4 linked regions of the Ancylobacter polymorphus genome follow. The protein of the gene in region 2 interacts with the protein of the main gene of each other region in a pairwise test. Links are inferred from orthologs where the notes say so. Each region holds a gene or a part of one and is shown on either strand. Other genes may lie near its edges. The genes, in order: nikR, rplL, dnaE and parC.

The links.
Region 1: the proteins of rplL (region 2) and nikR interact in binary tests that used the Escherichia coli proteins (3 or more experiments, as listed by UniProt). The link is inferred for Ancylobacter polymorphus from one-to-one orthologs.
Region 3: the proteins of rplL (region 2) and dnaE interact in binary tests that used the Escherichia coli proteins (3 or more experiments, as listed by UniProt). The link is inferred for Ancylobacter polymorphus from one-to-one orthologs.
Region 4: the proteins of rplL (region 2) and parC interact in binary tests that used the Escherichia coli proteins (3 or more experiments, as listed by UniProt). The link is inferred for Ancylobacter polymorphus from one-to-one orthologs.

What each region holds. Positions count from the first base shown.
Region 1 is NZ_CP083239.1:4,124,835-4,129,530, forward strand. Bases 657-3,623 are described here. They hold nikR (nickel-responsive transcriptional regulator NikR), read left to right. Parts: upstream 657-1,886; coding sequence 1,887-2,360; downstream 2,361-3,623. Other genes in these bases: cbiM (cobalt transporter CbiM), read right to left, coding at 657-957; K9D25_RS19705 (DUF4198 domain-containing protein), read right to left, coding at 962-1,687; K9D25_RS19715 (GlsB/YeaQ/YmgE family stress response membrane protein), read right to left, coding at 2,420-2,671; K9D25_RS19720 (carnitine 3-dehydrogenase), read right to left, coding at 2,775-3,623. Outside these bases: K9D25_RS19695 (cobalamin biosynthesis protein CbiL), read right to left, coding at 1-346; more of cbiM, read right to left, coding at 343-656; more of K9D25_RS19720, read right to left, coding at 3,624-4,292; K9D25_RS19725 (3-keto-5-aminohexanoate cleavage protein), read right to left, coding at 4,303-4,696. UniProt on the Escherichia coli protein: Transcriptional repressor of the nikABCDE operon. Is active in the presence of excessive concentrations of intracellular nickel.
Region 2 is NZ_CP083239.1:3,681,812-3,686,235, reverse strand. Bases 1,730-4,424 are described here. They hold rplL (50S ribosomal protein L7/L12), read left to right. Parts: upstream 1,730-2,737; coding sequence 2,738-3,112; downstream 3,113-4,424. Other genes in these bases: rpoB (DNA-directed RNA polymerase subunit beta), read left to right, coding at 3,380-4,424; rplJ (50S ribosomal protein L10), read left to right, coding at 2,170-2,688. Outside these bases: K9D25_RS17715 (ribbon-helix-helix domain-containing protein), read left to right, coding at 1-290; rplK (50S ribosomal protein L11), read left to right, coding at 544-993; rplA (50S ribosomal protein L1), read left to right, coding at 998-1,699. UniProt on the Escherichia coli protein: The binding site for several of the GTPase factors involved in protein synthesis (IF-2, EF-Tu, EF-G and RF3). Is thus essential for accurate translation.
Region 3 is NZ_CP083239.1:3,167,181-3,172,891, forward strand. The notes cover bases 537-4,518. They hold dnaE (DNA polymerase III subunit alpha), read left to right. Parts: upstream 537-883; coding sequence 884-4,318; downstream 4,319-4,518. Also shown: K9D25_RS14955 (ABC transporter ATP-binding protein), read left to right, coding at 1-395; K9D25_RS14965 (sulfotransferase family protein), read left to right, coding at 4,713-5,543. UniProt on the Escherichia coli protein: DNA polymerase III is a complex, multichain enzyme responsible for most of the replicative synthesis in bacteria. This DNA polymerase also exhibits 3' to 5' exonuclease activity. The alpha chain is the DNA polymerase catalytic subunit.
Region 4 is NZ_CP083239.1:3,460,439-3,465,151, reverse strand. The notes cover bases 1,050-4,033. They hold parC (DNA topoisomerase IV subunit A), read left to right. Parts: upstream 1,050-1,416; coding sequence 1,417-3,651; downstream 3,652-4,033. Other genes in these bases: K9D25_RS16455 (PhoX family protein), read right to left, coding at 3,753-4,033; recO (DNA repair protein RecO), read left to right, coding at 1,050-1,359. Outside these bases: GTPase Era, read left to right, coding at 1-621; more of recO, read left to right, coding at 631-1,049; more of K9D25_RS16455, read right to left, coding at 4,034-4,713. UniProt on the Escherichia coli protein: Topoisomerase IV is essential for chromosome segregation; it is the principal protein responsible for decatenating newly replicated chromosomes. It relaxes supercoiled DNA.

The sequences.
Region 1 (4,696 bases), 440 kb from region 2 along the record:
CCGCAAGCGGGGGCAGCAGGGCGGCCGCGCCACCGAAACGCGACGCCGGCAGCGTCGCGGCCGCGACATGGCCCTCGCGCGTGTCGACCGTCACCGTGGCATCAACGGGCGGCTGCGGCACGGGGAAGGCGAAGCGCCCCTCCCCGTCCGTCGTCCCGGAGTCGAGCGCGGTCCCGGCGGGGTCCTTCGCCGTCCACACCGCCCCGGCCGCGCGGCCGCCGCCGATGAAGAAGGCGTAGCCCGTCACCTCCGCGCCTTCCACCGTGGCGAAGACCTTCAGCTTGTGCGCCTGCGCCGGGCCGGCGAAGGCCAGTGCCAGCAGGAGCGGCAGCAGCAGCCGGATCATGACGTGACGGGCCTCAAGGCCTCGGGCTGCACGCGGGCGAGGAAGGACACCACCGCGCCGGTGACGAAGGCTTCCACAAGTGCGAGCGGCAGATAGGTGGCGATGACCACGCGCGACGCCGGGGCGAAATCGCTCGACGACAGCCACAGCGCCAGCGCCACCATGGCCCCCGTGCCGAGCACCGCCAGCGCCCCCGCCGCCGCCCCGGCGGCGAAACGCAGTGAGGGGCGCGGCGTGGAACGGATCACCGGCCCCAGCGCCATGCCGCACAGCACGCCCGGCAGCGCGATGTTCACCGTGTTCACCCCCAGCGTGGTCAGCCCCCCGAAGCCGAACAGCAGCGTCTGCAACAACAGGGCCACCAGCACGGCGAGAAAGGTGGCGGGCCCCAGCATCACCCCCATCAGCCCAGCCAGCAGCAGATGCACGCTCGACGGCCCCACCGGCACCGCGACCAGCGAGCCCGCAAAGAACGCGGCGGCCAGAAGCGCGGTGCGCGGGATCATCCGCTCATCGAGCCACCGCAGCCCCAGCGCCACGCCGCCGGCGGCGAGGAGACCGCCGCCGATGAGCACGGGCGCGGAAAGCAGGCCGTCGGGAATGTGGGCCATACGGCTACTTTCTGACCATATCGGTCGCCTTCACCCAGATCAGCGCGCCCTCTTCCACCGGAACCTCCTTGCCCTCGGGCGAGGTCATCGGCGTGTCGCCTTCCAGAAGCGCGGCGAAGCCCCACCAGCCCGCGCGCGGCATGGCATAGGTGAAGGTGCCATTGGCGTCGGCCTTGATCACCTGCGTCACGAAGGCGTCGTTGGGCGGCGTCACCGTGCCGTCATTGATGAACTCGACCTCGACTTCGGCGAAGGGCACCGGCTTGCCGCCCTTCAGCACCACGCCGGTGAAGACATTGCCGGTCCACAACCCGGTCGGTCGGGTCAGCGGCTGGATTTCCACCGGCAGGCCCACCAACGCGTCCCAGCCCTCGCCGGAGGCATAGGAATCCACCGTCACCTTGGCGTAATGGACGATGTACTTGCCCTCGGAAGGCTCCCAATAGGGCTGCGGCTCGACATAGAAGATCGCCGCGCCGGGCTCCTTCATGTCGTAGCTCAGCGTCCAGGCGCTCTTGCCGTCCACCGGTTTCTCGGTGATCCGCCCGAGAAGATCGGTCGCCTTGCCGCCGGCCAGCACACCCATCTTTGCCGGCTTCTTCATCTCCATGACCGGCGCACCCTCGACCGGATGGGTAAACACCATCTCCACGCTCACCGCGCCGCCCTCGGGCAGCACGTCGGCAGAGGGGATGATCTCCTGGAAATGCGCCAACGCCGGCACCGCCATCAACGGCAGGGCGAACACAGCGGCAATGAGGCCGGAACGGTGGGGGGCGGACACGCGGCACCTCCTGTATGAATAACGGGATAAAAAATCATACATCCGTAACGATGCGCGACAAGCACAAAAAGTAGGCAAAAGCTAAAAAGTCTTGCGGAAATCAAGGTGATAACCTAGTTTCCATCCCACCGGGAGGGGCGCTTCCATGCAGCGGATCACCATCGCCATCGACGACGATCTGGCCGCGCAGCTGGATGCGTTCATCGAGCGGAGCGGCGCGGCAAGCCGCTCGGAGGCCATACGCGACATGGTACGGCGCGGCCTTTCCGCCCGGCCGGACGGGCCGGACGGCGCCGCCTGTTTCGGCGTCATCAGTTGCACCATCGACCAGTCGGTGCGCAACCTCGCCGCGCGCGTGCCGCAGGGGCGGCTGGAGCGGCACGACCAGACGGTGGCCGCCCTTTCCGTGCCGCTCGACCACACCACCTCGGTGGATGTCACGGTCATGCGCGGCGAGGTCGGCGACATCGCGGCCTATGCGCAGGCGCTGTTTCTGGAAAGGGGCGTGATGCATGGCGCGCTCAGCCTCATCCCGGTGGCGCAGGACGAGTCCCACCATGTCCACAACCACGGCTCCCCGCACGCCCACACCCATGTGCGGGTGAAAAGCGGGTTCTAGATGTGAGAAAGGCGCGCCCTCGCGAGCGCGCCTTCCACGGACGATAACGGGCCGTCGCGTCAGTTTCGTATCGCGCGGACCAGCCCGATCAGGATGCACGCCCCGAGCACGCCGGCGACGAGATAGCCGATCCAGCCGCCGAAGCCGACGCCGATCAGGCCGAACAGGAAGCTCGCCACCGCCGCGCCGATGATGCCGAGCACGATGTTCATGAAGATACCAGTGCCGGTCTTCATGATGGCGGAAGCAATCCACCCCGCCAGACCGCCGATGATGATGGCGGCGATCCAGCCAATCTGTGCGTCTTCCATGCGATTTCTCCCAGAACCCCGGTTGGAAACGCTGAGAAAACGCCTGGGCCGGCGGGCCGTTCCCGGCGTGGCGCGGCCGGCGCCGGTATTTTTAGCGCAGGCGTCACTCCGCGGCCGCGGCCCGCGCCTTGGCGCCGACCGCGCGGCCGGCCTCGGCGGGCCGGGGCAGCCCGGCATGGGCGGTGGCGAGCGCGTTCAGCTTGGTGAGGATTGACGCTGGCGCCGGGCAGGCGCGGCCGGCCTTGCTGTCGACATGCAGCAGCATGTGTTCGCCGGTGGCGACTTCGCGGCGCTCCGGGCCGGCGAACAGCCGGTGGAAGACATGCAGGCGCTTCTCGTCGGCGCCGAGGATCTGCGTCGTGCACAAAAGCGCCTCGCCCAGCTTCGCCTCGTCGAGATGCCGCAGATGGGTTTCCACCGTGTAGTAGCTGTGCCCGCCCTCGACATAGGCGAGATCGACGCCGATCAGCCGCAGCAACGCGTCCGTCGTGTCGCCGAAGACGTGGAGATAGCGGAACTCGGTCATGTGGCCATTATAATCGAGCCAGGCCGGCGAAACGCGGGTCTCCAGCAGTTCGAGCGGTGCGGCACTGTCGACGGCAACGGGCGGCGTGCCCGCCTGCGCCCATAGACGTTGCTCAAAGTCCTTCAGCAGTTGCCCCGCACCCCAGCCCTCCCCGCCCCGGCTGGCCTTCAGCGCCTGCACGATGCCGACAAGGTTCTCGTCGCGGATGCGCTCCAGCTCGCGAATGGAGAGGCCGCCCGCCTGCGCGTCGGACTGCGCGCCGATCTTCTCGACCAGCGCCTCGTCGAGATCGACCACATCGGTCAGCTTGGTCCACGGCCATTGCAGGCAGGGGCCGAACTGGGCGAGGAAATGGCGCATGCCGGCCTCGCCGCCGGCGATGCGGTAGGTCTGGAACAGGCCCATCTGCGCCCAGCGCAGGCCGAAGGAATAGCGGATTACATCATCCAGCGTCTCGACATCGCAGATGTCGTCCTTGATCAGCCACAGCGCCTCGCGCCACAGCGCCTCTAGCAGCCGGTCGCCGACAAAGGCCTCGATCTCGCGGGCGATCACCACGCCCTTCATGCCGATGGCGTCGAGAACGGCCTTCGCCCGCTCGATCGTTTCCGGCGCGGTGTCCACGCCGCCGACGATCTCCACCAGCGGCAGCAGATAGACCGGGTTGTAGGGGTGGGCGACGAAGAGCCGTTCGGGATGGGACAGCCCCGCCTGAAGCTCGCTTGGCTTGAGGCCGGAAGTGGAGGAGCCGATGAGCGCGCCGGCGGGCGCGGCGGCGTCGATTTCCGCCAGCACGCGACGCTTGAGATCGAGCCGCTCGGGCACGCTCTCCTGCACCCATTCCGCCCCCGCCACCGCCTCGGCGAGGCTGGCGCAGAAGGTGAGCGTGCCACGCTTGGGCAGCGGCGCGCCGGTGAGCCGGCCATAGGCGCGCTCGGCATTGGCCAGCACCTCGGCGACGATGCGCTCCGCCTCCGGGTGCGGATCGAACACCTTCACATCGATGCCGGCGAGCAGGAAGCGGGCGATCCAGCCGCCGCCGATGACGCCGCCGCCGATGCAGGCGGCGCGGGAGATGGGAGAAAGGGCGAACATCGGCATTTCCTCAGCGCTTCACCAGCTTGAGCTTCTCGCGCACCTCGGCCGGGCCGATGATCCGCGCGCCCATATTCGTCACCACATTCGCGGCCTTTTCCACCAGCTGCGCATTGGTGGCGAGCTGGCCCTTGCCGACATAGAGATTGTCTTCCAGCCCGACACGGACATTGCCGCCCGCGAGCACGGCGGCGGCGGGATAGGCCATGGCGTTGCGGCCGATGGAGAAGGCGGAGAAGGTCCAGCCGGCGGGCACATTGTTGACCATCGCCAGATACGTGTTGAGGTCGTCCGGCGCGCCCCAGGGGATGCCCATGCACAGCTGGATCAGCACCGGGTCCTCGATCAGCCCTTCCTCGGCGAGTTGCTTGGCGAACCAGAGGTGGCCGGTGTCGAAGGCCTCG
Region 2 (4,424 bases):
GCGTGCGGCTGGAGAACCTGTATTGGCAGGTGCTGGAGGAGATTGCCCTGCGCGACGGCATGAGCCTCTCGCAGCTGCTCGCCAGGTTGCATGAGGAACTGACCTTCGCCCATGGCGGCGTGGAGAACTTCGCGTCCTTCCTGCGGGTGTGCTGCGGGCGCTATCTCGCGCTCCAAATGGAAGGCGACGTGCCGCGCGATCTCAGCCAGCCCATTCGCAGCCTTGATGCGGACGCGATCCTCGCTCGCGAAGCCCATCGCCGCCGGCGGACGCTGTCGTCGGCGGCGTAAGCCGGCTGAAGTGAGGTCGGCGGAAATGACGGCCGGGTTGCGTTCCGCGGGTTGATCCTGTATGGCAGGCCCCGCAAGCAGGAGGCTTCGGTCTCCGGCATGCATTCATGCGCGGGAGGCACGGCCGGTTCGCCAGCCAGCATTGTGAACGTGCCGCTACCGCGATCCTCCATTTACGCCGCACGCGATGAAGCCGTCGCGACGGCGTGCTTTGGCGTTTGCGACTGGCTGTCGCGCCGCCGAGGAGTTCACTATGGCGAAGAAGATCACCGGCTACATCAAGTTGCAGGTGCCCGCCGGCTCGGCCAACCCGGCCCCGCCGATCGGCCCGGCGCTCGGTCAGCGCGGCCTCAACATCATGGAATTCTGCAAGGCGTTCAACGCCCAGACCGGCCAGCTCGAAAAGGGCATGCCGATCCCGGTCGTGATCACCGCCTACCAGGATCGTTCCTTCACCTTCGAGCTGAAGACCCCCCCGGTTTCCTACTTCCTGAAAAAGGCCGCGGGCCTTGAGACCAAGAAGAAGCCCGGCTCCGGTTCCAAGACCCCGGGCAAGGGTGGCTTCGTCGGCAAGATCTCGCAGAACCAGATGCGCGAGATCGCCGAGAAGAAGATGAAGGACCTCAACTGCGATACCGTCGACGCGGCGGTGCGCATGATCGAGGGCTCCGCCCGTTCCATGGGCCTCGAAGTGGTGGGTTGAGCTGATGGCCAAGATTTCCAAGCGTGTTCGCGCCGTCCGCGAGGGCATTGATCCCGCCAAGCTGTATGGTCTCGATGAGGCGATCCAGCTGCTGAAGGATCGCGCCAACGCCAAGTTCGATGAGACCATCGAAGTGGCGATGAATCTCGGCGTCGATCCCCGCCATGCCGACCAGATGGTCCGTGGCGTGTGCAACCTGCCGAACGGCTCGGGCCGTACCGTGCGCGTCGCCGTGTTCGCCCGCGGCGCCAAGGCCGATGAGGCTAAGGCAGCCGGTGCCGACATCGTCGGTGCCGAGGATCTGCTCGAGACCATTCAGGGCGGCACGATCGATTTCGATCGCTGCATCGCCACCCCGGACCTGATGCCGCTCGTCGGCCGTCTCGGTAAGGTGCTCGGCCCGCGCGGCCTGATGCCGAACCCGAAGGTTGGCACCGTCACCATGGACGTGAAGGGCGCGGTCGAAGCCGCCAAGGGCGGCGCGGTCGAGTTCCGTGTCGAGAAGGCCGGCATTATCCATGCGGGCATCGGCAAGGCCTCGTTCCCGGTCGACAAGCTCGCCGAGAACATTCGCGCCTTCGCCGACGCCGTGGTCAAGGCCAAGCCGACCGGCGCCAAGGGCACCTATGTCCAGCGCGTCGCCGTCTCCTCGACCATGGGCCCCGGCCTGAAGGTCGAGCCGGCTTCGGTGCTGGTTGCGGGCTGATTGCTCCTGCGCGCGCATCACGGGGCCGGTCGCGGTCCCGTGATTGCGACGGTGTGGATTTGTCAAGCCCTCGGTGCTATCAGGGGTGACAAATCCCACGCGACTCACTATATGGGCGGTTTCGTTGCCGACATTGTCGGCCGCGTGCCGATGAAATTTCAGCTTTCGCCCGCTTAAAATCGGGCGGAGAGGCCGGCAGGGTTCGCCTTGCCGGCTTTATGTCCTGTCCGAGACTGCCGGTGCCCCTCGCTTGAGGTGGCTTAATCCCGCTTCGGGGCCAGCATAGACGGGGTTACGACCGATGCACGGTTCCGGTTCGCCGGGTCCTGGCTTTCGGCTCGAACCAGCGCCTTGGCCGGTTTTCCGGTCCCAGGGGACAGGATACCACCGCCACCGCTCCGCAAGGAGGGGTGGCAAGGCGCAAACCCGGCGGGGAAGTCACCCTTCCTCGCCACCGGAGAGCAAGTGAAGTGGATCGAGCACAAAAAGAAGAGCTCGTCACGTCGCTCACCGAGGTGTTCAACACCACCTCGGTTGTCGTCGTGGCCCACTATTCCGGCCTCACCGTCGCCCAGCTGCAGACCTTGCGTCGGCAGATGAAGGCGAATGGTGCGACCGTGAAGGTGGCGAAGAACCGCCTCGCCAAGATCGCTCTCGAAGGTTCGGACGTCGCACATGTCGGTTCCCTGCTGAAGGGTCCGACCATCATCGCTTATTCCAGCGATCCTGTTGCGGCTCCGAAGGTTGCCGTCGACTTCGCCAAGACGAACGACAAGTTCGTCATCCTCGGCGGAGCGTTCGGCACCACGGCCCTGAATGTGGATGGTGTGAAGGCTCTGGCCACCATGCCGTCCCTTGATGAACTGCGTGCGAAGCTGGTCGGCCTCATCCAGGCCCCGGCGACCAAGATCGCGCAGCTCAGCACCGCGCCGGCGGCCAAGCTCGCCCGCGTGTTTGCGGCCTATGCCAAAGAGAACGAAGCCGCGTGAGGCTTCCCGGTAATACTGGTTCGAACCGAAATCCAAGGACTTAAGTAAAATGGCTGATCTGTCGAAGCTCGTTGACGAGCTGTCCGCCCTGACCGTTCTCGAGGCCGCCGAGCTCGCGAAGCTCCTCGAAGAGAAGTGGGGCGTTTCCGCTGCCGCCGCCGTGGCGGTTGCTGCCGCTCCCGCTGGCGCCGCTGCGGCCCCGGTTGAAGAGCAGACCGAGTTCACCGTTGTCCTGGCCGCGGCCGGCGACAAGAAGATCGAGGTCATCAAGGAAGTCCGCGCCATCACCGGCCTGGGCCTCAAGGAAGCCAAGGACCTCGTCGAAGGCGCGCCCAAGCCGATCAAGGAAGGCGTGACCAAGGAAGAGGCCGAGAAGATCAAGGCCCAGGTCGAGAAGGCCGGCGCCAAGGTCGAGCTCAAGTGATCTTCTGATCATTTCGGGGCCGCCGGTTCGCCGGCGGCCTCTGCCTTCCCTGTGGAGGCGTGTCTATGGAAGCCCGACGGCTTCCCCGACGATCCGGAGCGGGTCGTCTGGCGAGCCGTCGGTTACGGAACGGCCGGAGGCAGGCACGCTGAGTGCCTCAACCTTGTCGGATTGTTTTGTGATCTTAAGCCTCCACGCAAGGCCACCGGCCCTCCCGCCGGGTTCGTGGATGGCGCTGACGGATACTCGGACGGAGCGAGGAGCGACATGGCGCAGACGTTCACCGGTCGTAAGCGGGTCCGCAAGTTTTTCGGCAAGATCCAGGAAGTGGCGGAGATGCCGAACCTCATCGAGGTTCAGAAGGCATCCTACGACCAGTTCCTGCAGATCGTTGAGCCGAAGGGCGGTCGCGCCGACGACGGCATTCAGGCGGTTTTCAAGTCGGTTTTCCCGATTTCGGACTTTTCGGGCGCTGCCATGCTCGAATTCGTCCGCTACGAATTCGAGCCGCCGAAGTACGACGTTGATGAGTGCCGCCAGCGCGGCATGACCTTCGCTGCGCCCCTGAAGGTGACGCTCCGCCTGATCGTTTTCGATGTCGATCCCGACACCGGCTCCAAGTCCGTCAAGGACATCAAGGAGCAGGACGTCTATATGGGCGACATCCCGCTGATGACGATGAACGGCACGTTCATCGTCAACGGGACCGAGCGCGTCATCGTCTCGCAGATGCACCGTTCGCCGGGCGTGTTCTTCGACCACGACAAGGGCAAGACGCACTCCAGCGGCAAGCTGCTGTTCGCTGCGCGCATCATCCCCTATCGCGGTTCCTGGCTCGACATCGAGTTCGACGCCAAGGACATCGTCTATGCGCGTATCGACCGCCGCCGCAAGATTCCGGTGACGAGCCTCCTCTTCGCCCTCGGTCTCGACGGCGAGGAGATCCTCAACACCTTCTATGAGACCATCACCTTCGCCCGCACGAAGGATGGCTGGCGCATGCCTTTCGATCCCAAGCGGATGAAGGGCTACAAGGCCGTGGCCGATCTCGTCGACGCCGATACCGGCGAAGTCGTCATCGAGGCCGGCAAGAAGGTGACGGTCCGTCAGGCCCGCCAGCTCGCCGAGAAGGGCCTCAAGGCGCTCAAGATCTCCGACGAAGAGATGGTTGGCCAGTATGTGGCCGAGGACATTGTCAACCCGACCTCGGGCGAGATCTATGTCGAAGCCGGTGAGGAAGTCACCGAGAAGATGCTGAAGCAGCTTGTCGAGCTTGGCTACGACGAGGTGCCGATCCTCGACATCGACCACG
Region 3 (5,711 bases), 510 kb from region 2 along the record:
ATCTGCTGCCCGAATTCTCCGCGCAGGAGAATGTGATGCTGCCGCAGATGATCCGCGGCCTGCCGCGCCGGGAGGCGGCGCAGCGGGCGAAGGAACTGCTCAGCTATCTCGGCCTCGGCAAGCGGCTGGAACACCGGCCGGGCGAGCTTTCCGGCGGCGAGCAGCAGCGCGTCGCCATCGCCCGCGCCGTCGCCAACGCCCCGCGCGTGTTGCTGGCCGACGAGCCGACCGGCAATCTCGACCCGCACACCGCCGACCATGTGTTTCACGCGCTGTCGCAGCTGGTGGAGGCGACGGGGCTCGCGGCGGTCATCGCCACCCATAATCTCGACCTCGCCGACCGCATGCACCGCCGGGTGACGTTGCGCGAGGGGCAGGTGGTGGAACTCGCCTGAGGCGGGGGCACCCCAAGCGGGCAACGTAGCCCTGAGGCGCGCAACGTCATCGGTTACGCGCTACGTCATCCTGAGGTGCCCGGCAGCGCCGGGCCTCGAAGGATGAAGGCTTAGTGCAGCCTAATCGCCCAGCCCCGCATCACGTACGGCGATTCGGCGCGAGGGCGTCGGGGGCGTTTTCGTTTCGTCAACCATGAACGGGAACGAAAGAAGAACATGGCTTGATCATGTGGATTGCGGGCGTCATGTTCTCTCTATGTTCCAGGGAGGTCGACATGATCCGCGTTCTCGTACAGGAAGCCGCCGCTCTCGCGTCCATCGCACTGTTCGTCGCCATGATCGGCCTGTGGGCCGGGGTGATCACCGGGGTTTGAGGCGCGATTACCCGGTCGCGCCTGAGGACAGCGGGGAGGAGCCGCCCGCAAAGGTGGACGCCGCCGGCGGCGATGCCCACCATAGCGAGTTTCGAGTCGCAGGAGGGATGTGAGATGGCGCAAGCTGATGTCGGGTTCGTGCATCTGCATGTTCATTCCTCCTTCTCCCTGCTGGAAGGCGCGCTCAGCATCGGCAAGCTCGCCGATCTCGCCAAGAAGGACCGCCAGCCCGCCATCGCCCTCACCGACACCGGCAATCTGTTCGGCGCGCTGGAATTCTCGGAAAAGATGGCCGGCGCCGGCATCCAGCCGATTCTCGGCTGCGCCGTGGCGGTGGATTTTCCCGGCACGGCCCCCCGCGGCCCCGCCGGGCAGGAGCGCCCGCGCATCGTCCTGCTCGCGATGAACGAGGAGGGGTGGACGAACCTCATGGAGCTGGTGTCGCGCTCCTTCCTCGACACCGCCGCCGACGGCGCCCCCCACATCAAGGTGGACTGGCTGGAAGGCCGCGCCGCCGGTCTCATCGCTCTCACTGGCGGTCCCATCGGCCCCATCGACCGCGCTTTGGCGGCCGGCAGCGCCGACCATGCGGAACAGCGGCTGGCGACGCTCCACAGCCTGTTCGGCGACCGGCTTTACGTAGAAATTCAACGCCATGGCGTCGCCGAGGAGCGCCGGGTCGAGCCGGCGCTGATCGAACTCGCCTACCGCCTCGATTTGCCGCTGGTGGCGACCAACGAGCCGTTCTTCGCCGCCCAGGACGACTACGAGGCCCACGACGCATTGATTTGCATCGCCGAAGGCCGTCTCGTCGCCGAGCCCGACCGGCGCCAACTCACCCCCGAGCACCGGTTCCGCACCCGCGCGGAAATGGCGGACCTGTTCGCTGATCTCCCGGAAGCCCTTGCCAACACGGTGGAAATCGCCCAGCGCTGCGCCTATCGCCCGCGCACGGTGAAGCCCATTCTGCCGCGCTTCACTCTCGACCGCGACGAGGCGGAGGAGTTGCGGCTGCAGGCGGAAGAGGGGCTGCGCAATCGCCTGGCGATCCACGGGCCGACGGAAGGTCTGACGGTCGCGGATTATGAAGCGCGACTGGCTTTCGAGCTCGGTATCATCGAGCGGATGAAGTTTCCCGGCTACTTCCTCATCGTGTCGGACTTCATCAAATGGGCCAAGGCGCAGGGAATTCCGGTCGGTCCGGGCCGTGGCTCGGGCGCGGGCTCGCTGGTCGCCTATTCGCTGACCATCACCGATCTCGACCCGCTGCGCTTCGGCCTGCTGTTCGAACGCTTCCTCAATCCCGAACGCGTGTCGATGCCCGACTTCGACATCGACTTCTGCCAGGAGCGCCGCGACGAGGTGATCCGCTACGTCCAGCAGCGCTACGGCCGCGATCAGGTGGCGCAGATCATCACCTTCGGTACGTTGCAGGCGCGCGGCGTGCTGCGCGATGTCGGCCGGGTGCTGGAAATGCCCTATGGCCAGGTCGACAAGCTGTGCAAGCTGGTGCCGCAGAACCCGGCCAATCCGGTGACGCTGAAGCAGGCGATCACCGACGAGCCGCGCCTGCAGGGCGAAAGCGACTCCAACCCGGTGGTCAAGCGCGCCTTCGATATCGCCACCCGGCTGGAAGGGCTCAACCGCCACGCCTCGACCCATGCCGCTGGTATCGTCATAGGCGACCGGCCGCTGGCGCGACTGGTCCCGCTCTACCGAGACCCGCGCTCGGACATGCCGGTCACCCAGTATAACATGAAATGGGTGGAGCAAGCCGGGCTGGTGAAGTTCGACTTCCTCGGCCTCAAGACCCTCACCGTCCTGCAAACCGCCGTCCGTCTGGTCGCCCAGCGGGGAATCACCCTCGACCTGTCGACGATTCCGCTCGACGATAAAAAGACTTACGACATGCTGACGCGCGGCGAGACGGTCGGCGTGTTCCAGGTGGAAAGCGCCGGCATGCGGCGGGCGCTGGTCGACATGAAGCCGGACCGGCTGGAGGACATCATCGCCCTCGTCGCCCTGTACCGGCCGGGCCCGATGGCCAATATCCCGGTCTATTGCGCGGTGAAGAACGGGCAGGAAAAGGCGGCTTATGCGCATCCCGCGCTGGAAGCCAGCCTGAAGGAGACCTACGGCGTCATCATCTACCAGGAACAGGTGATGCAGATCGCGCAGACGCTCTCGGGCTATTCGCTGGGCGAAGCCGACCTGCTGCGCCGCGCCATGGGCAAGAAGATCCGCGCCGAAATGGACAAGCAGCGCGAGCGCTTCGTCAGTGGTGCGGTGGAGCGGGGCGTGCCGAAGGCGAAGGCGTCGGAGATTTTCGACCTGCTCGCCAAATTTGCCGATTACGGCTTTAACAAGAGCCACGCGGCCGCCTATGCGCTGGTGTCCTACCAGACCGCCTATATGAAGGCGAACTACCCGACCGAGTTCCTCGCCGCCTCCATGACGCTCGACATGGGCAATACCGACAAGCTCGCGGAATTCCGGCAGGAATCGCAGCGGCTCGGCATCGAGGTCGTGCCGCCCTCGGTGAATCACTCCGGGCGCGACTTCGCCGTGAAGGACGGACGCATTCTCTATGCGCTGGCGGCGATAAAGGGGGTCGGTGGGCACTCGGTCGACGCCATCGTCGAGGCGCGGGGCGCGCGCCCCTTCACCAGCCTCGCCGACTTCGCCTCGCGCATCAACGCCAAGGCGCTGAACAAGCGGACGATGGAAAGCCTGGTCAATGCCGGGGCGTTCGATGCGCTGGAGAAGAACCGCGCCCGGGCCTCGGCGGCGATCGACTGCATGCTCGCCCATGCGGCATCGGTCGGGGCTGAGGTGGCATCGGGGCAGGGCAATATGTTCGGCGGGCCGTCGGTCGCGGCGGAACTGCCGATTCCCAGCGCCGCGCCGTGGCTGCCGGCCGAGAAGCTCCAGCGCGAATACGACGCCATCGGCTTCTTCCTCACCGGCCACCCGCTGGACGATTACGGCAAGGCACTGGACCGGCTGCGGGTGCAGCGCTGGACCGATTTCACGCGTTCGGTGCGGGCCGGCTCCATGGCCGGGCGCCTTGCTGCCACGGTGGTAAGCCGGCAGGAGCGCCGGACCAAGACCGGCAACAAGATGGGCATTGTCGGCCTTTCCGACCCTTCCGGGCAGTTCGAAGCGGTGCTGTTCTCTGAAGCGCTGGCGCAGTACCGGGAGTTGCTTGAGCCGGGCAAGGCCGTGCTGCTGCAGGTGTCGGCGGAACTGCAGGGCGAGGATGTGCGCGCGCGTATCCAGACCGTGGAGCCGCTCGACCAGGCGGCCTCGAAAATGCAGAAGGGGATGCGCGTTTTCCTGCGCTCGCCCGAGCCTCTGGAAAGCGTCGCCACCCGGCTCGGTTCGCTTGGCGGCGGCCGAGGGGATGGCGAGGTATCGCTGGTGCTTCTGCTCGGTGAGCGCGGCGATACGGAGGTGGAGGTGAAGCTCCCCGGCCGCTTCAGCCTGTCGCCGCAGATCGCCGGCGCTCTGAAGGCGGTGCCCGGTGTCGAAATGGTCGAGATGGCGTAACGCCGCCGCGCCGGCGCCGGTAAGACGCCTGCATCGGCAAGCGGGCCCCGGTCAGCGCTCCCTATAGTTCCGCCTCCCGATCGCCGCTGGCTGTGGCGCGCCGAACCGTGCCCGCATCGGCCGACCTGCAATTCAGAGTCTGATCCCGGTTGTACTCAACCTTAATGACGTGCGACGCCGCGTCGGGAACGTCTGAGGTACGATGTTTCAGAGCGTGATGCGGTATGTCTGTGTGTTTCTGAACAAATACGCAGATTTTATTCGGTTATTGCGTTTGATTTTTTCTTGATATTTGCGGCGAGCATGCCTTTTTTACCGCGCAGCACAAGGGAAGGTGTTTGGGGCGGTGGTATTTGAGGGTTCAACGACACGTCGGGCGATTTTGATCCTGGGCATGCACCGCAGCGGTACGTCGGCGCTCACGCGGACGGTCAATCTGCTGGGGGCGGCCACGCCGCAGACGTTAATGGGTGCCACCTCGAACAATCTTCGCGGCCACTGGGAATCCAAGCCTATCGTCGATCTCAACGACGAGATCCTCGCCGCGTGCGGGCACCGCTGGTATTCGCGCAAGCGGATCACGGTCTGTCCGAGCGATGTCGTGCGGGCGCGGGGCATGTGGTCCCGTCTGCGCGACACGCTGGAAAGCGAGTTCGGCGGTGCCTCGACGGTGGTGCTGAAGGACCCGCGCATCAGCCGGCTGGTTCCGCTTTATCGGGAAGTCCTCGACGAATTGGGCTACGCGACTGAGGCCGTTCTCACCCTGCGCAACCCGCTGGAGGTCGCGCAATCGCTGGCGCGGCGCGACCAGATGGAGCCGCGGAGGGCGATCGGGGTGTGGATGCGCTACACGCTCGATGCCGAGCGGGGCACGCGCGGCCTGCCCCGGGCACTCGTGGTCTATGAGGAATTGCTGGCGGATTGGCGCGCCGCAACCCGCCGGATGAAGCAGCATCTGGGCAGTTCTTGGCCTGAGGTGACCGAAGAAGCGGCTGCCGCCATCGACGCGTTCCTCACGCCCGATCTGCGTCATCACACGATCGAGTTGCCCGGCGCCGGGTTCGGTCGCGCAGCGATTGCCGGCCTGCTCTACCGTGACATGGCGCAGGCTCTGACGGAGCGACCCGCCGCCTCGCCCGGTCTCATCGCCTCCGCGCTCGCGGAGCTTAGCCTGCGGACCGGTAGCGCTTCGAGCGGCCTCGTGGCGCACAACGCTGCGCGCTGACGTGCGGCGGACTTGCCACGGGAACGGCGCTCCCCTATAAGCCGCGCCATTCCGCACGCGGACTCGCGGCCGGGAGCCCCTCGTCACAACCTGACGCTGGCTTCACGACCGCTCCGGTGCCGTAAGCCGAATTCCTCGGCACGGCCATGTCCGCGGAGGCCCAACCGG
Region 4 (4,713 bases), 220 kb from region 2 along the record:
GACGCCCGCGCCGGGCTGACCGAAGATGTGCAGGCCATTATCCGTGGCCTGGCGGATGTGAAGCGGCCGCGCGCGATCCTGCTCAACAAGATCGACCTGGTGAAGCGCGAGAACCTGCTCGAACTCGCTGCCAAGGTCGCCGAACTCATCAGTTTCGACCGGCTGTTCATGGTCTCCGCGCTGGCCGGCGACGGGCTGAAGGAACTGCGGCAGTGGCTGGCGCAACTCTTGCCGCTCGGCCCCTGGCTCTACCCGGAGGACCAGATTTCCGACGCGCCGATGCGCTCGCTCGCGGCCGAGATCACCCGCGAGAAGCTGTTCCACCGGCTGCATGAGGAACTGCCCTACCGCTCCACTGTCGAGACGGACTCCTGGCAGGAGCGCAAGGACGGCTCGGTACGCATCGAGCAGACCATTTTCGTCGAGCGCGAAAGCCAGCGGAAGATCGTGCTCGGCAAGTCCGGCGAGACCATCAAGGCGATCTCCATGGCCGCGCGCAAGGAACTGACCGAGATCGTCGAGGCGCCGGTGCATCTGTTCCTGTTCGTCAAGGTGCGCGAGAACTGGGCCGACGATCCCGCCCGCTACCGTGAGATGGGGCTGGAATTCCCGCAGGAGTGAGGCTGCCCGATGGAGTGGTCCGACGAGGGCATCATTCTCGGCGTGCGGCGGCACGGCGAGGCCAATGCCATCGTCGAACTGATGACCGCCGCCCATGGCCGGCATCTCGGCCTGGTGCGCGGCGGCGGGTCGCGGCGGCAGGCGGCGGCGCTGCAGCCGGGCAACGAGGTGCGGGCCAATTGGCACGCCCGGCTCGACGAGCATCTCGGCACCTTCGCGCTGGAAGTCACCGCCGCGCATGCCGGCAGGTTGATGGGCAGGGCTCATTCCGCCTTTGCCCTTAGCCACATCGGCAGTCTTGTTCGCCTTCTGCCCGAACGCGATCCGCACCCGGCGCTGCACGCCATGCTCGCCACCATGGTCGCCCATCTCGACCATGAGCGGCTCACCGGCATGATGATCGCCCGCTTCGAGCTGAACATGCTGGCCGAACTCGGCTTCGGTCTCGATCTTGAGCGCTGCGCCGCCACCGGCGGGCGCAACGACCTGCTCTATGTCTCGCCGAAATCCGGTCGCGCCGTGAGCCGGGACGCCGGCGCGCCCTGGCAGGCGCAGCTTTTCACCTTGCCCTATTTCCTCATCGCCGAGGTCGCCGAACCGCCGCTGCCGGAGGATGTGGAGGCGGCCTTCGCGCTCACCGGCCATTTCCTCGCCCGCCGTGTGTTCGACCCGCGCGGCCTGCCGCTGCCCGATGCCCGCGCCTCGCTGCTCGCGGCGCTGAAACGGCCCGGTGGATAGCTTTCCGGCCGCGCGTTCGCGTCTTGTTCCCGCCTGCGCTTCGCGCTAGCAAGGGGCATGGGTGAGCCACCGATTCCGACCGATGATGGCACGATCGAGCCGATCGGGCTGAAGGCGGCGCTTGAAGAGCGCTACCTCGCCTATGCGCTGTCGACCATCATGCACCGCGCCCTGCCGGATGCGCGCGACGGGCTGAAGCCCGTGCATCGCCGCATTCTCTATGGCATGCGCCTGTTGCGGCTTGACCCCGGCGGCGGCTTCCGCAAGAGCGCGAAGATCGTCGGCGACGTGATGGGCTCGTTCCACCCGCACGGCAATGCGGCGATCTACGACGCCATGGTGCGCCTCGCCCAGGACTTCTCTCAGCGCTACCCGCTGGTCGACGGGCAGGGCAATTTCGGCAATATCGATGGCGACAACGCCGCCGCCGAGCGCTACACCGAAGCCCGGCTGACCGAAGTGGCGCGGCTGATCCTCGATGGCATCGACGAGGACGCGGTCGATTTCCGCCCCAACTATGACGGCACGACGGAAGAGCCCGTCGTCATGCCGGGCGCCTTTCCCAATCTGCTGGCCAATGGCTCCACCGGCATCGCGGTGGGCATGGCGACCTCGATCCCGCCGCACAATGCGGCTGAGTTGATCGACGCCAGCCTGCACCTGATCCAGAATCCGAACGCCACCACGGACGACCTGCTGAAATTCGTCCAGGGCCCGGATTTTCCCACCGGTGGCGTCATCATCGAATCGCCGTCTTCCATGGCCGACGCCTACGCCACCGGTCGCGGCGGCTTCCGGCTGCGGGCGCGCTGGGAGAAGGAAGAGACCGGGCGCGGCACCTATGTCGTCGTCGTCACCGAGATTCCCTATGGCGTGCCGAAGTCGCGCCTGGTGGAGAAGATCGCCGACCTGCTGAACGAGAAGAAGCTGCCGCTTCTCGCCGATGTGCGCGACGAGAGCGCGGAGGATGTGCGCCTCGTGCTGGAGCCGCGCGCGCGGAATGTCGACGCCGAACTGCTGATGGAAAGCCTGTTCCGCGTCACCGAGCTGGAGACGCGTTTCCCGCTTAACATGAACGTCCTGGTCGGCGGGCAGGTGCCGAAGGTGGTGAGCCTCGTCGAGGCGCTGCGCGAATGGGTTGACCATCGCCGCGAGGTGCTGCTGCGCCGCTCCCGGCACCGCCTCGCGGAGATTGAGCACCGACTGGAAGTGCTGGGTGGCTACCTCATCGCCTATCTCAATCTCGATGAGGTGATCCGTATCATCCGCGAGGAGGATGAGCCCAAGCCCGCGCTGATGGCACGGTTCGCGCTGACCGATGTGCAGGCCGAGGCTATCCTCAACATGCGCCTGCGCTCCTTGCGCAAGCTCGAAGAATTCGAGATCCGCAAGGAGCATGACGCCCTGTCCAAGGAGAAGGACGGGCTGGAGAAACTGCTCGGCTCGGAAGCGCGCCAGTGGAAGGCGGTTGCCGGCCAGCTCGCGGAGACGCGCAAGCGCTTCGCGCCCGACACTCCGCTCGGACGCCGCCGCACCACCTTCGGCGAGGCGTCCGCGCACAAGGCGGATGCGGTGATCGAGGCGCTGGTGGAGCGCGAGCCGATCACCGTCGTGGTGTCGGAGAAGGGCTGGATCCGCGCGCTGAAGGGCCATGTGGCCGATCTCTCCTCGCTTGTCTTCAAGGGCGATGACCGGCTGAAGATCAGCTTCTTCACCGAGACGACGGCGAAGCTGCTGGTGTTCGCCACCAATGGCCGCTTCTACACGCTCGATGCGTCGAAGCTGCCGGGTGGGCGCGGCCATGGCGAGCCGCTGCGGCTGTCCATCGAGCTGGAGCAGGAGGCGGATATCCTCCACGTGCTGCCTTATGTCGGCGGGCGGCGCCTGCTGGTCGCGGCGAAGGAGGGGCGCGGCTTCCTGGTGTCCGAGGATGACTGCCTCGCCAATACCCGCAAGGGCAAGCAGGTGCTGGGCGTCGATGCGCAGGAGGCGGCCAAGGTCGTGGTGGCGACGGGCGACAGCGTCGCGGTCATCGGCGAGAACCGCAAGCTGCTGGTATTCCCGCTCACCCAGATCCCGGAAATGACCCGTGGACGCGGCGTGCGGCTGCAGCGCTACAAGGACGGCGCGATGAGCGACGTGAAGGTCTTCGCCGCCGCCGAGGGTCTCACCTGGACCGACACGTCCGGCCGTACCTGGACCGTGACCGATCTCACGGAATGGCGCGGCGAGCGCGCCGGGGCCGGCCGCCTGCCGCCCAAGGGTTTCCCCCGCAACAACAAGTTCGGCTGAGGCGGCTCGGAAGCGGCACCCGTCGCCAACCGGTAAGAACAAGTGCGGATAGTGCCCTCTCCCTGTGGGGAGAGGGCTTCAGTCCAACGGCAGGGCTCGGTTCACGAACCGATGACGCCGCCATCCTTCTTGGTGATCACCACCACGGCCGGTCGCACCGGCATGTCGTCCTTGAAGTCCGGCCAGCGGGTGGAGAGGTCCTCGTAATAGGACGGCCGGCCGAACGGCGCCCAGTCGGTGCCGCCATCGCCGGGGTGCTGCACGGCGACGAAGGCGGTGCGGTCATCCGGGGTGAACAGCGGGCCGCACAGCTCCGCGCCCACTGGCACGCGGAAGAACAGCTTGGAGGTCGCGCGCGCGCCACCTTCCGTGTCTACCGCCCATAGACCATCCGTGCGGCCGGTGTCCTTCGGGCTATTACCGTCGGTCGCCACCCAGAGCCGGCCGGCGGAATCGACCGCGCAATTATCCGGCATGCCGAACCAGCCATTGCGGGTGGTGTCGGTGGAGAAGGACGCGCCGACCGAGGCGACCGAGGGGTCGCCGCATTTCAGCAGCACTTCCCAGCGGCCCTTGGTGGCGGCGAAGTCGCCATCCGCCTCGGCGATCTCGATGATGTGGCCGAAGGCGTTCTTGGCGCGGGGATTGGCCGCGTCGACCTGCTCGTCCTTGCGGCGGGTATTGTTGGTCAGCATCACATAGACCTTGCCGTTGACGCCGTTCGGCTGGACGTCTTCGGGGCGGTCCATCTTGGTGGCGCCGAGCAGATCGGCGGCGCGGCGGGTCTCGATCAGCACATCGGCCTGGCTGGCGAAGCCGTTGGCGGCGGTCAGCGGGCCTTGCCCGAACACCAGCGGCATCCATTCCAGCGCGCCGTCGGCGTCGAACTTGGCGACATAGAGCGTGCCGGAATCCAGCAGGTCCATATTGGCGGCGCGGTCATTCGGGTTGAACGTGCCTGAAGTGACGAACTTGTAGACATAGTCGAAGCGCTCATCGTCGCCGAGATAGAACACGACGCGCCCGTCCTTCGCCACGATGGACTCGGCGCCTTCATGCTTG